DNA from 3 places in the Oceanobacter sp. 4_MG-2023 genome. Region 1 is predicted to be linked to each of the others. Evidence: predicted binding sites of a transcription regulator. Region 1 holds the regulator's gene; each other region holds the start of a gene.

The links. Region 1 encodes FNR, which switches genes on or off when oxygen is low (the NO sensors DNR and NnrR bind a similar motif). Its sites were predicted from a motif close to TTGATNTANATCAA; they were not measured.
Positions count from the first base shown of each region.
Region 2: the regulator FNR is predicted to act here: its motif matches at 2,765-2,778, upstream of Q8W24_RS15700 (cytochrome-c peroxidase).
Region 3: the regulator FNR is predicted to act here: its motif matches at 1,843-1,856, upstream of clpB (ATP-dependent chaperone ClpB).

Region 1 is NZ_JAUYVV010000005.1:59,510-63,772, reverse strand. It holds gene Q8W24_RS05615 (NahK/ErcS family hybrid sensor histidine kinase/response regulator) at 1-443, shown strand, start outside; gene greB (transcription elongation factor GreB) at 505-984, opposite strand; gene ttcA (tRNA 2-thiocytidine(32) synthetase TtcA) at 1,048-1,899, opposite strand; gene fnr (fumarate/nitrate reduction transcriptional regulator Fnr) at 2,114-2,893, opposite strand; gene Q8W24_RS05595 (sulfite exporter TauE/SafE family protein) at 3,057-3,713, opposite strand; gene ccoS (cbb3-type cytochrome oxidase assembly protein CcoS) at 3,710-3,931, opposite strand; gene Q8W24_RS05585 (heavy metal translocating P-type ATPase) at 3,993-4,263, opposite strand, start outside.
Region 2 is NZ_JAUYVV010000031.1:18,755-23,017, reverse strand. It holds gene Q8W24_RS15710 (PepSY-associated TM helix domain-containing protein) at 1-784, opposite strand, end outside; gene Q8W24_RS15705 (FMN-binding protein) at 805-1,344, opposite strand; gene Q8W24_RS15700 (cytochrome-c peroxidase) at 1,331-2,563, opposite strand; gene Q8W24_RS15695 (imelysin family protein) at 2,874-4,263, shown strand, end outside.
Region 3 is NZ_JAUYVV010000001.1:121,205-125,467, reverse strand. It holds gene Q8W24_RS00580 (LysR family transcriptional regulator) at 1-623, opposite strand, end outside; gene Q8W24_RS00575 (DMT family transporter) at 795-1,712, opposite strand; gene clpB (ATP-dependent chaperone ClpB) at 2,046-4,263, shown strand, end outside.

The DNA of each region.
Region 1 (4,263 bases):
GCCAGCTGTCCCGCAAGGCAACCACACCGGGATTGGCCTTGTTGGGCAATCAGCAATTTCGGGGACGCCGGGCGCTGGTGATTGATAATGAAGCATCGATCTGTCAGGCCATGGCGGTGTTGCTCAGTGGCTGGGGTTTTGAGGTGATCACCGCGCGTAGCTACGAAGAACTGTTGGTGCAACAACCAGAGCTGGATGCCGGTATTGATTTGATTCTCGCCGATTATCATCTCGACAATGGCGTCACCGGGCTGGATGTGGTTCGGCAGATGCGTACCGATCTGGGGCTGGATGCGCCGGTGCTGATGATTACGGCCAATTACACCAATGTGCTGAAACAGGAAGTGCGGGAGCTGGGCTATCGTTTGATGAACAAGCCGGTACGCCCGGCGAAACTCAAAGCCATGATCCATCATATGATTCATCAGGCCATTGTGGTGTAAATCACGGATTCCAGCTTCCAGCCGGTTTCTGGATCAGAACAGCGGCCAACCTCGTCTCTTGTTATAACGGGGTATCGTAACGAATGGCGGTGATTTCCCATTCCCGGGTTGCTTCTTCTGTTTTGATGAACACATCATCACCGACTGACTTCCCCAGACACGCTCTGACAACCGGCGCATTAACAGAGGCATAATGCTTTTTGCCGTAGATTTCATCCGGGCCAACGATACGGAAAAGCAAGGTGTTATCCTCTTCGTCCATCAGGGTAACCCAGGCACCAAAATAGGCCTTGCCTTCCTGACTGGGGTGGTATTCGCTGACCCGTACAGCGTCCAGCCGTTTTCTAAGATAGCGCACCCGGCGGTCAATCTCTCGCAGCCGTTTTTTGTTGTACTGATAGTCGGCATTTTCAGAACGGTCGCCCAGACTCGCTGCCCAGGTCACTTTTTTGGTGACTTCCGGGCGTTCAGTTCGCCAGAGATAATCCAGCTCCTGCTCCAGTTCTGCATACCCCTCAGGGGTGATGATATTGGTATCCATGGTTCTCCCTTGAAGGTTGGGTGCGCTGTCTGGTGAGGAGCTGCCCAGGGGCCGGACGCGCCTTTAATCGATGGTGACGATATCGAGCCGGGTGGCCAGGTGCGTCTGGTCTTGTTGTTGTTGCAAATTGACAAAATCAAACAGATTGAGATCGCCGAGCTGGGAGGGGGCGATATTGCAGATGGCAGCAAAGATATTCTCGCTGCGGCCTGGTTGTACCCTTTCCCATTCGGTCAGCATATTCTTGATGTTCTGGCGCTGCATGTTGTCCTGGGAGCCGCACAGGTTACAAGGGATGATTGGGAACTCCATGGCGGTCGAATAAGCCTGGATGTCTTTTTCCTTGCAGTAGGCCAGCGGACGGATCAGAACGTGCTTTTTATCGTCGCTGAGCAGCTTGGGTGGCATGGCTTTGAGTTTGCCGCCGTAAAACATGTTCAGGAATAAGGTTTCAATGATGTCGTCGCGATGATGGCCCAGGGCGATTTTATTGGCACCAATTTTTTCAGCAAAGCCGTAGAGGGTGCCGCGACGCAGGCGGGAGCACAGGCCGCAGGTGGTTTTTCCTTCCGGCACCAGATCCATGACCACGCTGTACGTGTCTTTTTCAACAATATGGTAGGGAATATCCAGTTTGCCCAGATACTCGGGTAACACGTGTTCGGGGAAGCCGGGCTGTTTCTGGTCCATATTGACGGCAATCAGCTCAAAGTTGACCGGGGCGCTTTTTTTCAGGCTGATCAGGATATCGAGCATGGTGTAGGAGTCTTTGCCGCCCGACAGGCATACCATGATCCGGTCACCTTCTTCGATCATGCAATAGTCTTCAATCGCCTTGCCAACGTTTCGGCGCAAACGTTTATGAAGTTTGTTGAATTCGGTGCGTGCTTTGCGATCAATGACATCGGCGGTCATGCTGGAAAACTCCTGAGCATTCTGGGGCGGAACACTGGCTAAAAATCAGGCGGCGAATTCTAGCGAATAGATTGGCTGGCGTCAGTAACTGTTGCCAGCCAATAACAACGCGGTGGCCGGTTAGCGGGTTCAGGGATGAAACTGGGCACAGAAACAAGGATATAAGGGGTTTTTGCCGTTACCGCTGAGAAGGGTAACGGCACGCTGTGCGGGATTATTCCGCTGGCGTTTTCTCGTCACATTCAATTTGTGGGTTCAGTCCGGCCATTTCATACAGGCTGTTCATGTCCAGAACGATGATTTCCTTGCTCTGGGTTTCGATCAGGGCATTTTTCTGGAAACGGGTGAATACCCGACTGATGGTTTCTACCGCGAGGCCAAGGTAGTTGCTGATGTCGACCCGCGACATGGGCAGGCGGAAGTGGGTGGCACTGAAACCGCGTCGAGCGTAACGGTTGGAGATATCCAGCAAAAACGAGGCTACACGTTCTTCGGCGTTCTTTTTGCTCAACAGCAACATCATGTTCTGGTCGTGACGAATTTCGTTGCCCATGGTGCGCATCAGCTGTTTGCGCAGGTCGGGGAGTTCGTCAGTCAGGTTTTCCAGCTGATGAACCGGAATTTCACAGACGGTGGTGGTTTCCAGCGCTTTGGCGGTGAGAGGGTAATCACCGGCATCGTAACCGGCCAGACCAATCAGTTCGCTGGCGAGATGAAAGCCAGTGATCTGTTCTTCGCCATTACTGGCCAGGGTGTAGGTTTTCAGGGCACCGGTACGTACCGCAAACACGGACTGGAATTCATCCCCTTGCTGGAATAACAGCTGGCCTTTTTGAATGGGCCGGCCGCGGCGAATGATATCGTCCAGTCGCTCCATATCTGTGTCACTGAGCGAGAGTGGCAGACACAGTGCGTTCAGGGAGCAAGTCTGGCAGTGGGGTTGATTACCGCGCAAGGGAGGGTGCGCAGGCTGTGCAGCTTGGTTTGTTTTCATTGAGCTCACCGTGTCGGGTTTTCCGTTATGTAGGGAAGAACCGTGTTCCATTAATTTTCGTATGGTCTTAGCTCGACGAGTGGCTGTCAAGACATTGGTCAAGGTATTGAGTCAAGGTATTGTCAACGGATGATCAGTCGCTGATCAATAACGACCCTGGCTACTATAACCAGATGGCTGCTGCAGTCCAAACGCCGTAACCAATCAGTAACAGTCCGGCAATGATACGGCTAAGGCTGTGACTGAGTAATCGGCTCAGGCTGGTGGCGGCGAGGCCACTGGCGAACAGGGCAGGCAGTGTGCCAAGGCCAAAGCAGAACATGGTCAGTGCCCCTTTGAGGGGATCACCATTGGCGGCGACCCAGCTCAAAGTGCTGTATACCAGTCCGCAAGGGAGCCAGCCCCATAGCAGTCCAAGGCGAAAGCGACTGCTGATCGAATATTGTGTCATCAAGGGGCGGGTAGCAGGCTGCAGCCTTTGCCATAGATATTGGCCAACTTGTTCGATACGGGTGAGCCAGCTTGCCCAGCGGGCAACGTAGAGCCCCATCAGCACCAGCAGTATGGCGGCCAGTGTACGTAATGCCAGCATCAGTACATCATTCAGTTGTTGTAGCCATAAGCCAAGCAGCGAGACGAGCAGGCCGGCAAAGGCGTAACTGGTGATACGACCGCTGTTAAAAGCCAGTGCTGTCAGTAGCGGTTGTTGTTGTGAGCGGGTGCCAATGGCGGCGGCAATGCCGCCACACATTACCAGGCAGTGACTGGAGCCAAACAGGCCCAGCAACAGGGCGGTTAACAGGGAGAGTGGTTCAATCACAATGGGTTTTTATCGGTTGCCGTGGTATGGGGTGCTGGTGTTGTGTCGGTTGCTGCGGGTTGGGTGCTTGCGGGATCGTCATCGTCATCAAAGAGAATTCTGTGAGCCGGAGATTCCATATCATCAAACTGGCCGCTGCGCACTGCCCAGAAAAAAATCAGCGTGGCAATGCTGATCAGGACGATCGAAAGTGGAACAAGTATGTAGATAATATCCATGTTATGTCCATCAAACCAAGCGAGTGGAAGCCATTATAATCTGGCCTTGTGGCTGAGTGTGCTAATTGTGACCGGATACATCCGGTTTGGTCGTCCGGGATAGTCGCAGCGCATTACTGACCACCAAAAGCGAACTGAATGACATGCCAATGGCTGCGGCCCAGGGAGGAATATAACCTGCCGCTGCCACTGGCAAGGCCAGCAGATTATACAGCAGCGCCCAAGCGATATTCTGGTAGATCACCTGGCGGGTACGGCTGGCGGTGTCCAGAGCCTGTAATACACAGTCCAGGCGGCCGCTGGTGACCAGGGCATCGGCGCTGGTTTTGGCC
Region 2 (4,263 bases), on a different contig from region 1:
GCCGCGGCTTCTGTCGACTACAACCATGACGACCATGACGTCCGCCGCGTTTTAGCCAGGCGCGTTTCAGCCAGGTGAGGGTACCGCTCAAGGCCAGAAATATCAGCACAAGGCTGACGGCATCCACCACCCAGACGCCCACCTCGCCAAACAGACGGCCGCTGTGTAAATCCAGCAGCAAACGTTCGCGGGAAATCCCCGGCAAGGGCTTGTCCCTGTTCAGAGACTCGACCAGTTCAGCAGGCAAGGGAGTGAGAGTGGCCCAAGGCGAGTCCGCTGTCGGGACGGATTCGGGCGGTAGTGGTTGCCAGCTCCAGCTGTTGTTATCGAGATAATAGGGTGGGCTGGACAGCAGCAGGGCATCTTGATCCGGCAGCATGCCCAGTGTGCTGGCTTGCAGTGGCAGACTGCCCAGTTCTTCAACCAGTTGGCCATCAGGCAAATACAGGGCAATGCGGTTATTACACAGCAGGGCAATGGTTTCTTGCCAACGCAAGGCACCCAACAAGGGCTGATCGCAATGGCCGATGGCATCGTGATCCAGATACAGGGTGTCGCCAACCTGACTGACCCAGTGATCCCCAGCGGCAAACCCTTGCTCGACAGTGGTGTCCTGAATGCCATACAGCCAGGCGATCCAGGAGGAATAGACCGGTGTTTTGGCCCATCCCAGTGACTGGCTGTGATTGATCAGGATGCCGGTAATGGCCAGCATCAATAGAACCGGCAGGATGATCAGGCCGCCGCGGCGATGCCAATGAATCAGAAAAGGAACAAGTTTCAAAACAGAGCCTGTATCAGGAGTCAGGGTTGGGTGGCGGCCTGATTGTGGCTGACCCCGGTTTGCTCTGCAAGATACAGTGCCAGACGGGCGACATTGGTTACGGCCCGCACCGACAAGGTTGCACCGGTAATGCCGTCGATATGCTGGCTGAGTTGTCGGGACTTGTCCAGCCTCGCCCCGGTAAACTGGTCAGTAAAAAACGGGTATCGTACTTCCCAGCCACGGGATTCGAGAAACGCCAGTACCGCAACCGATTGTATCTGGTTATCGGTAATCACCACGCCGATGGTGATTGGCTTCTCTTTGCCAATCTCTTGCAGAATCCAGGCGCTGGTGGTGTCGGCTTGCCAGTATCGTACCCGCAAACCAACGTAAGAATGGCCGAGCAAGGCGGTGGCGGCTTCTTTATGTTCCGGTTTGAGCCACAGGGTTTTGGCCGCTGCTGGCTGCTCGCCAAACGCCTGTGACAGGAACGCTTCCTGACTGAGGTAGTTGTCGGCGCTGGCCATGCTGGCCAGACACCATAATGTCAGGCTCCAGAGAATATTATTCCGTTTCACAGTTTTCCCACTCGGCATCAGAAATCAGGCTTTCATAGCGGGCATCGGTGAGCGTCATCATAAAACAGACCAGTGCTTCGACGTCATCGTCATCGAACAGGCTGCCATCCTGCAGTTCGGTCAGGCTGATGGTCTCGCTGATTTCCGGCTCCGCCCATTCCACACCGGTTTCAGGGTTGATTGTGTAGCGGCTGCCCGTGAGCCAGTGATCGTAAAACTTGACGACCGTGGCCAACTCATTAAACACGCCGTTATGCATATAAGGTGCAGTGATGGCGACGTTACGCAGCGTTGGTACCTTGAATTTACCGGCTTCGGTATCGGCGGTGACGGCGCTGTTGTTTAATTGCAAACCGGTATCAATAAAGTCATCGTCCGAGCCATTGGCCAGCCGTACTGCGGTATTCACCGGGACACCAATATTGTGGTACTCATAGCCGGTAAAGGTCTCGCCGCTGTAGCCCTGGGACTTGAGTTGGTGACACGTGGCGCAGTTGGTGAATTGCTGGGAGAAAAACAGCACCTTGCCCGAGGCGACTTTGGATAATACGCCGTAATCGTAGTAGTCCTCATCATTTGAACTCAGTTGTGAACGATCGTATTTGGAATCGAAGGGGGCAAAAACATCCGTTGCCTCAAAGGTGGCAATGGCGTCGGTCATGGCTTCGTAAGCGGTATCGGTATCGTCAAACACATCGGTACCATACAAGGATTCGAAGGCTGCAATATAATCTTCATCTTCTAACAGGCGTTCGACTACGCTGGCGCGATCTGCCATGCCCATTTCAATCGGGTTTAATGGCGGGCCACCGGCCTGATCGGCAAGGGTGGAAGAGCGGCCATCATGAAACTGGCCGCCCAGCCAGCCACTGTAATCGGACTGGCTGCTGTTGAAGCGACTGCGCGTACCTTCCTGAAACTCCGGTGACAGTGAGGCGTACAGCACCGTTGGTGCATTACGATCTCCCAGGGATACATCGTCATCACCAAGTGATACGGCAGCAGTCAGCCCGTTGTCATCTTCGCGGCTGTCGGTAAAGGCCTTGTCGGCATCGTGACAGCTGGCACAGGACTGGGTGCGGTTGAATGAGAGATTGGTATCGTTGAACAGGCTTTCGCCGAGGGCTGCCTTGCTTTCGAAGGCAAGGCTTGACGAATCAGACGAACTGCCACAACTGCTCAGTAGCAGCGCCAACAATAAAATTGAATACTTTTTCACGGTGACTCCGGTATTGCCCATTCCCTTGGGGTAATGGCTGATAAATCGCATGGTGGCTGGTTGCTCTTGTCTGTTGTGATCCCCAGCTTGTTGTGGTGATCAGGAAGGCTGCTACCAAGGTGGCCAGTTTAGCATGCGTCAATAATCCTGCTAACGATAATGCAATCCCAAGTCTATTTGTAAATCATTTGCATTAGTAATATGATCTCAATCAAATCGAATCGGAACTATTTCGTTTTAATGTAAATGAGATGTTATCCGAAAGACAAATAGTCCGCCAAATTCCTTTATTGCCAGATCGGAGTGTTAAATGATGAAACTGACCTCGCTTGCTGCGGCTATCGCCGTAACTTCCCTGTTAACTGCTTGTGGCAGTAGCTCAGACAGCTCTTCGTCTGATTCCGTTATCAATGTTGATAACGTCAGCAAGGTGTTGGAAACCAACGCTGATATTGCCTACGCCGCTTATTCAGATGCCGTGACCACGGCCAAAGCATTACAAACCGCCTTGCAAACCTTCCGCGAAGATCCGACCGAAGAGAACTTTGTTGCCGCTAAAACCGCCTGGCTGGTTGCGCGTGAACCTTATGGCCAGACTGAAGTTTATCGCTTCCGCCTGAGCCCGATTGACTCTACCGACTACAGCTCGGAAGACGGCCCGGAAGGTGATATCAATGCCTGGCCATTAGGTGAAGCCCTGATCGACTATGTGCAGACCAACGATACTGACTTTGGTACCGATCAGGTGGGCGTAACCGCCAACTCGGCTGGCATTAATGGTGGTGGTGCCTTGACGGCAGCCGATGCGGAAGATCAGTCGAATAACATCATTGGTGATGTAACGATTGATATCACTGCCGACCTGTTGGCCAATACTGCCACCGCCGATGACGAGCATGATGTGATTGCCGGATACCACGCAATTGAATTCCTGCTGTGGGGACAGGACCTGAACAATGATGGTGAAACCACGGATGGGACTGACCGTGAAGAGGCGGTTAAAACCAACGAAGCGTATAACTACGCTGAAGGCGGTGACCGTCCTCTGAGTGACCTGGCTGAAGGCTATTCTGAGACCGACACTTACGACAGCAGCAACTTGTCTGAGCGTCGTCACAAATTTATGGAAGTGGCGGTTGAGAAGCTGATCGACGATTTGGAAACCGTTCGTGATAGCTGGGCTGACGGCGCTTCATACCGCACTGAGTTCACCACCATCAGCAGCGAAGATGACGCCAAACAGAAGCTGGCCGAAATCCTCACCGGTATGGGTACATTGTCTGAAGGCGAGCTGGCGGGTGAGCGGATGCAGATTGCGTTTTCTTCCAACTCCCAGGAAGACGAGCATTCTTGCTTCTCGGATAACACGCACCGCGATATCTGGCTGAATGCCGAAGGCGTCTCCAACAGCTATTACGGTGAATACGCCGGTTACGACAGCACATTGGACGGCACTGACGATGTGACGACCAATGCGGTAAGTGGTTATGGTCTTGATGATTACCTGGCTGATGCCGGTCTGACAGAGGTAGCGGCTTCCATGGTAACGGCGTTGAGCACCACCAGCACCGCTTACGAAAGCATTGATAGCCTGGCCCGTGAAGGTACCCCCTTCGACGTACAGATCATGGACGCTACCACCGATGAGCCAGCCTACGATACAATCAAGGCGCTGAACGCTCAATCAACCGTGATTGCCG
Region 3 (4,263 bases), on a different contig from region 1:
TTTTCAAACTGGCGCAGCCAGTTAATACGGGCAAACTCGGCGTTGGTGACCATCAGAATACGGTGCTTGTCGAGGTCTTCCAGTGATGTTGGGGTGCCCCAGGTCTTGAGGTACTGAGGCGAGGCACAAATCACAATATTCTGGCGCGCTACCGGTTTGGCAATCAGTCGGGAATCTTCCAGAGTGCCAATGCGGAGCGCAAAATCGTAGCCTTCCTTGACGATGTCCAGAGGCCGATCCGAAATATGCAGGTCGAAGCTGATATCCGGGTACTTCTCGGAAAAATCATTAAACATCCGCGCAAGTTCGCGGCGGCCAAAATTGGACATGGCAGTGATGCGCAAACGTCCGCGCGGCGTCACATCAAAATCGGTGACCAGTTTTTCGGCTTCGGAAATGGACTCGAGGATGTTTTCACAGTGCTGGTAAAACATCTGCCCCGCTTCCGTCGGACTGACCGAGCGGGTCGTGCGGTTCAACAATCTCACTCCCAGACGCTCTTCCAGCCCACTGATTTGTTTGCTGACCGCGGATGGCGTAACGCCTAGCGAATCAGCAGCAGAAGTGAAGTTGCGTGCGCGTACAACAGAAACAAATGTTTGCAGGGTGTCTATGCGGGACATGGGTACGATTCTTGCCGAAAACAGGTTAGTGCCGGAGTATAATTAATCCTGAGGAAATAATCAGCTTACATTCGATGCCTTTTACGCCGAAATGGCGTGGATTCAATGCCCTTTGGCTCGTATTGGGCTAATTGTCAGTAAAGTCGTGATATCCGTTGGCGCATGGTCAGGTCATCGGCTGTTGTCTGTCGCCGTCGTCGCGCTGGTGGCCGTGGCAGTCGTGGCGTCTGGAGTGCCACGGCTACGAGGCTGCCACAGATTAACGATACCGGCGAGAATAATCAGCACTGCTCCGGCAATGGTGGTCCAGCCCGGAATTTCATCCCAGAACCACCAACCCATCAAGGCGCCATAAATAACCGCGCTGTAAACGTAGACGCCGACCTTGCCGGTCGGTGCGGTGCGATACGCTTTGGTTAATGCCAGCTGGCCGACTGTTGCCACCAGGCCCATCGCCGCGAGCCACCACCAGGCATCATCGGGAACCGGTCGCCAGTTCATCAGGGCAGCGGGAAAAGAGACCAGGCTGGCAATCAGGCCAAAGTAAAACACAATACACTGGCTGGATTCCGTCACCGACATGCGCCGGATGGTGACCTTGGCCAGAGCTGCCAGGGCAGCCCCGAGCAAACCGATCAAGGCCGCGAGGGTAAAGGTGCTATCGGCTCCGGGGCGCAGGATAATCGCGACACCTGAAAATCCGATTAGCAGGGCCAGGCCACTGAACTTGCCCGTGGGTTCTTTTAGCCACCACCAGGCCAGTAAAGGCATAAAGAAAGGACTCGACAGCTTGACCAGAAAGGCTTCGGTCAGTGGCATATTGCCAAGCGCCCAGAAATAACAGTACATCGCTGCAACCCCTACCAGTCCACGCATGAGGTGCCAATGCCAGACGCTGGTTTTGAGGCTGCCAATGCCACTGTTCATGATCAGGGGGGCCAGTACGATCAGCCCAAGGATATTGCGGAAAAACACCACTTGCTCTGTCGACAGATCGTCTGACAAATGTTTGATCAGGGCGCCCATGATGGCTAATAGCGCTTCTCCCAACATCAGGTATAACGCCCCGATACGCAGTTCGCGACTCACAGTGGTGTAATTCCTCTGGTCTTTAAATTCATTGAAATGACTCAATATCAGCAGTGTTGTGTCGGCGTAGTATTGACGGTGTCGGCTGATTTGCTGGTTTGGGCATCAGTATACGGATGGATGATGAATATTGCTCAGGATCAATAAACAACTATTAGATTTTCTTGTTTTTGATGTTTTTTACTTGAAAATTATTCATCAAGTCTCCATTTACCATTAAGGCAGTCACTGTTTAGCACAACTTCAGTTTGCCCGACTTTACTTTGTACAACGCTGCGAGTACCGGCCTTCCTTGGCTGGTGTTTGCCGGTATTACCAGAGGAGAAGCTCTGTATGCGTATGGATCGTTTAACCACCAGTTTGCAAAACGCCCTGGCCGAAAGCCAAAGCCTGGCCTTGAGCCAGGATCACAATCAGATTGATACCGTCCATTTGTTATTGGCGTTGTTACAGCAGGCCAATAGTTCGGTCAAAGACGTAATTCGTCGTATTGGCAGCAATGTGCCGCAGCTGGAGCAAGCCCTGCAGAAGGTACTGCAAGATCAACCTCGGGTCAGTAACCCTGATGGGCAAATCCAGGTGTCGGCGGAGCTGGGACGGTTATTGAACCTCACCGAAAAAGCGGCCAAACAGCAGGGCGATCAATACGTTTCCAGCGAGATTTTTCTACTGGTGGCACTGGAAGACAAAGGGGCTGCAGGCCAGGCGCTAAAAGCGGCCGGTCTTGATGCCACCAAAGTGAAACAGGCGATAGAGGATATGCGTGGTGGTGAAACTGTGAGCGATGCCAATGCGGAAGACAGCCGCCAGGGGCTGGAAAAATACTGTATCGACCTGACCGAACGGGCCGAAGCGGGCAAGCTGGATCCAGTGATTGGTCGAGATGATGAAATCCGCCGCACGATTCAGGTACTGCAACGCCGAACCAAAAACAACCCGGTTCTGATTGGTGCTCCCGGGGTGGGTAAAACCGCAGTCGTAGAAGGTCTGGCCCAGCGTATCGTCAATGGTGAAGTGCCGGATACCCTCAAGGACAAACGTATTCTGTCGCTGGATATGGGCTCGCTGGTGGCCGGTGCCAAATATCGGGGTGAGTTTGAAGAACGACTGAAAGCCGTATTAAAAGACGTCGCTAAAGAAGAAGGCCGCATCGTGCTCTTTATTGATGAGCTGCACACCATGGTAGGGGCGGGTAAGGGCGAAGGCTCGATGGATGCGGGCAATATGCTGAAACCGGCATTGGCGCGTGGCGAGTTGCACTGTGTGGGGGCTACCACCCTGGACGAATACCGGGAATTTATCGAGAAAGACGCAGCGCTGGAGCGTCGTTTCCAGAAAATCATGGTGGATGAGCCATCGGTCGAAGATACGATCGCCATTTTGCGTGGTCTGAAAGAGCGTTACGAGGTTCACCACGGCGTACAGATTACCGACAGCGCCATTATTGCGGCGGCAAAACTGTCCACGCGCTATATCGCTGATCGCCAGTTGCCAGATAAAGCAATCGACCTGATTGATGAAGCCGCTTCGGTGATTCGTATGGAAATCGATTCCAAGCCACAGGAAATGGACAAGCTGGAACGCCGCCTGATTCAGCTGAAAATTGAGCGTGAAGCGCTGAAAAAAGAAAAAGACGAAGCAGCGAAAAAACGTCTGAGTGATCTGAACGACGACATCAATAAAGCCAGCGGTGCTTATGTCGAGCTGGAAGATGTCTGGAAGCAGGAAAAAGCCCTGCTGGAAGGTGCTTCCAAATCGAAGGAGTTGCTGGAGCAGGCCCGAATCGAAATGGACGCTGCTCGTCGCAGTGGTGATTTGCAACGAATGTCGGAACTGCAATATGGCCGTATTCCTGAGCTGGAAAAACAACTGGCCAGTGCCAATGAAGCCGAGTCCAATGGCTCGCAGGAATTTACCCTGTTACGTAACAAGGTGACGGAAGATGAAATCGCTGAAGTGGTTTCTCGCTGGACCGGCGTTCCGGTGAGCCGGATGCTGGAAGGTGAACGGGAAAAACTGCTGCGTATGGAAGATGTATTACATGAGTCCGTGGTGGGACAGGATCAGGCCATCAAGGCCGTGGCCAACGCGGTACGACGTTCCCGCGCCGGGTTGTCGGACCCGAATCGACCTCATGGTTCTTTCCTGTTCCTTGGCCCGACCGGGGTGGGTAAAACCGAGCTGTGCAAGGCGTTGGCCAACTTCCTGTTTGACAGCAAGGACGCCATGGTACGGATTGATATGTCGGAATATATGGAGAAACACTCGGTGTCCCGTTTGATCGGTGCGCCTCCAGGTTATGTGGGTTACGAAGAAGGTGGTCACCTGACCGAAGCGGTACGACGCAAGCCTTATTCCGTGATCTTGCTGGATGAGGTCGAGAAAGCCCATCCGGATGTGTTTAACATCCTGCTGCAGGTGCTGGATGATGGCCAATTGACCGATGGTCATGGTCGTCGGGTGAACTTCAAGAACACTGTGCTGGTGATGACCTCGAATCTGGGCTCTGATGTGATCCAGAACCTGTTTGCCGATCAGCCGTATGAAAACA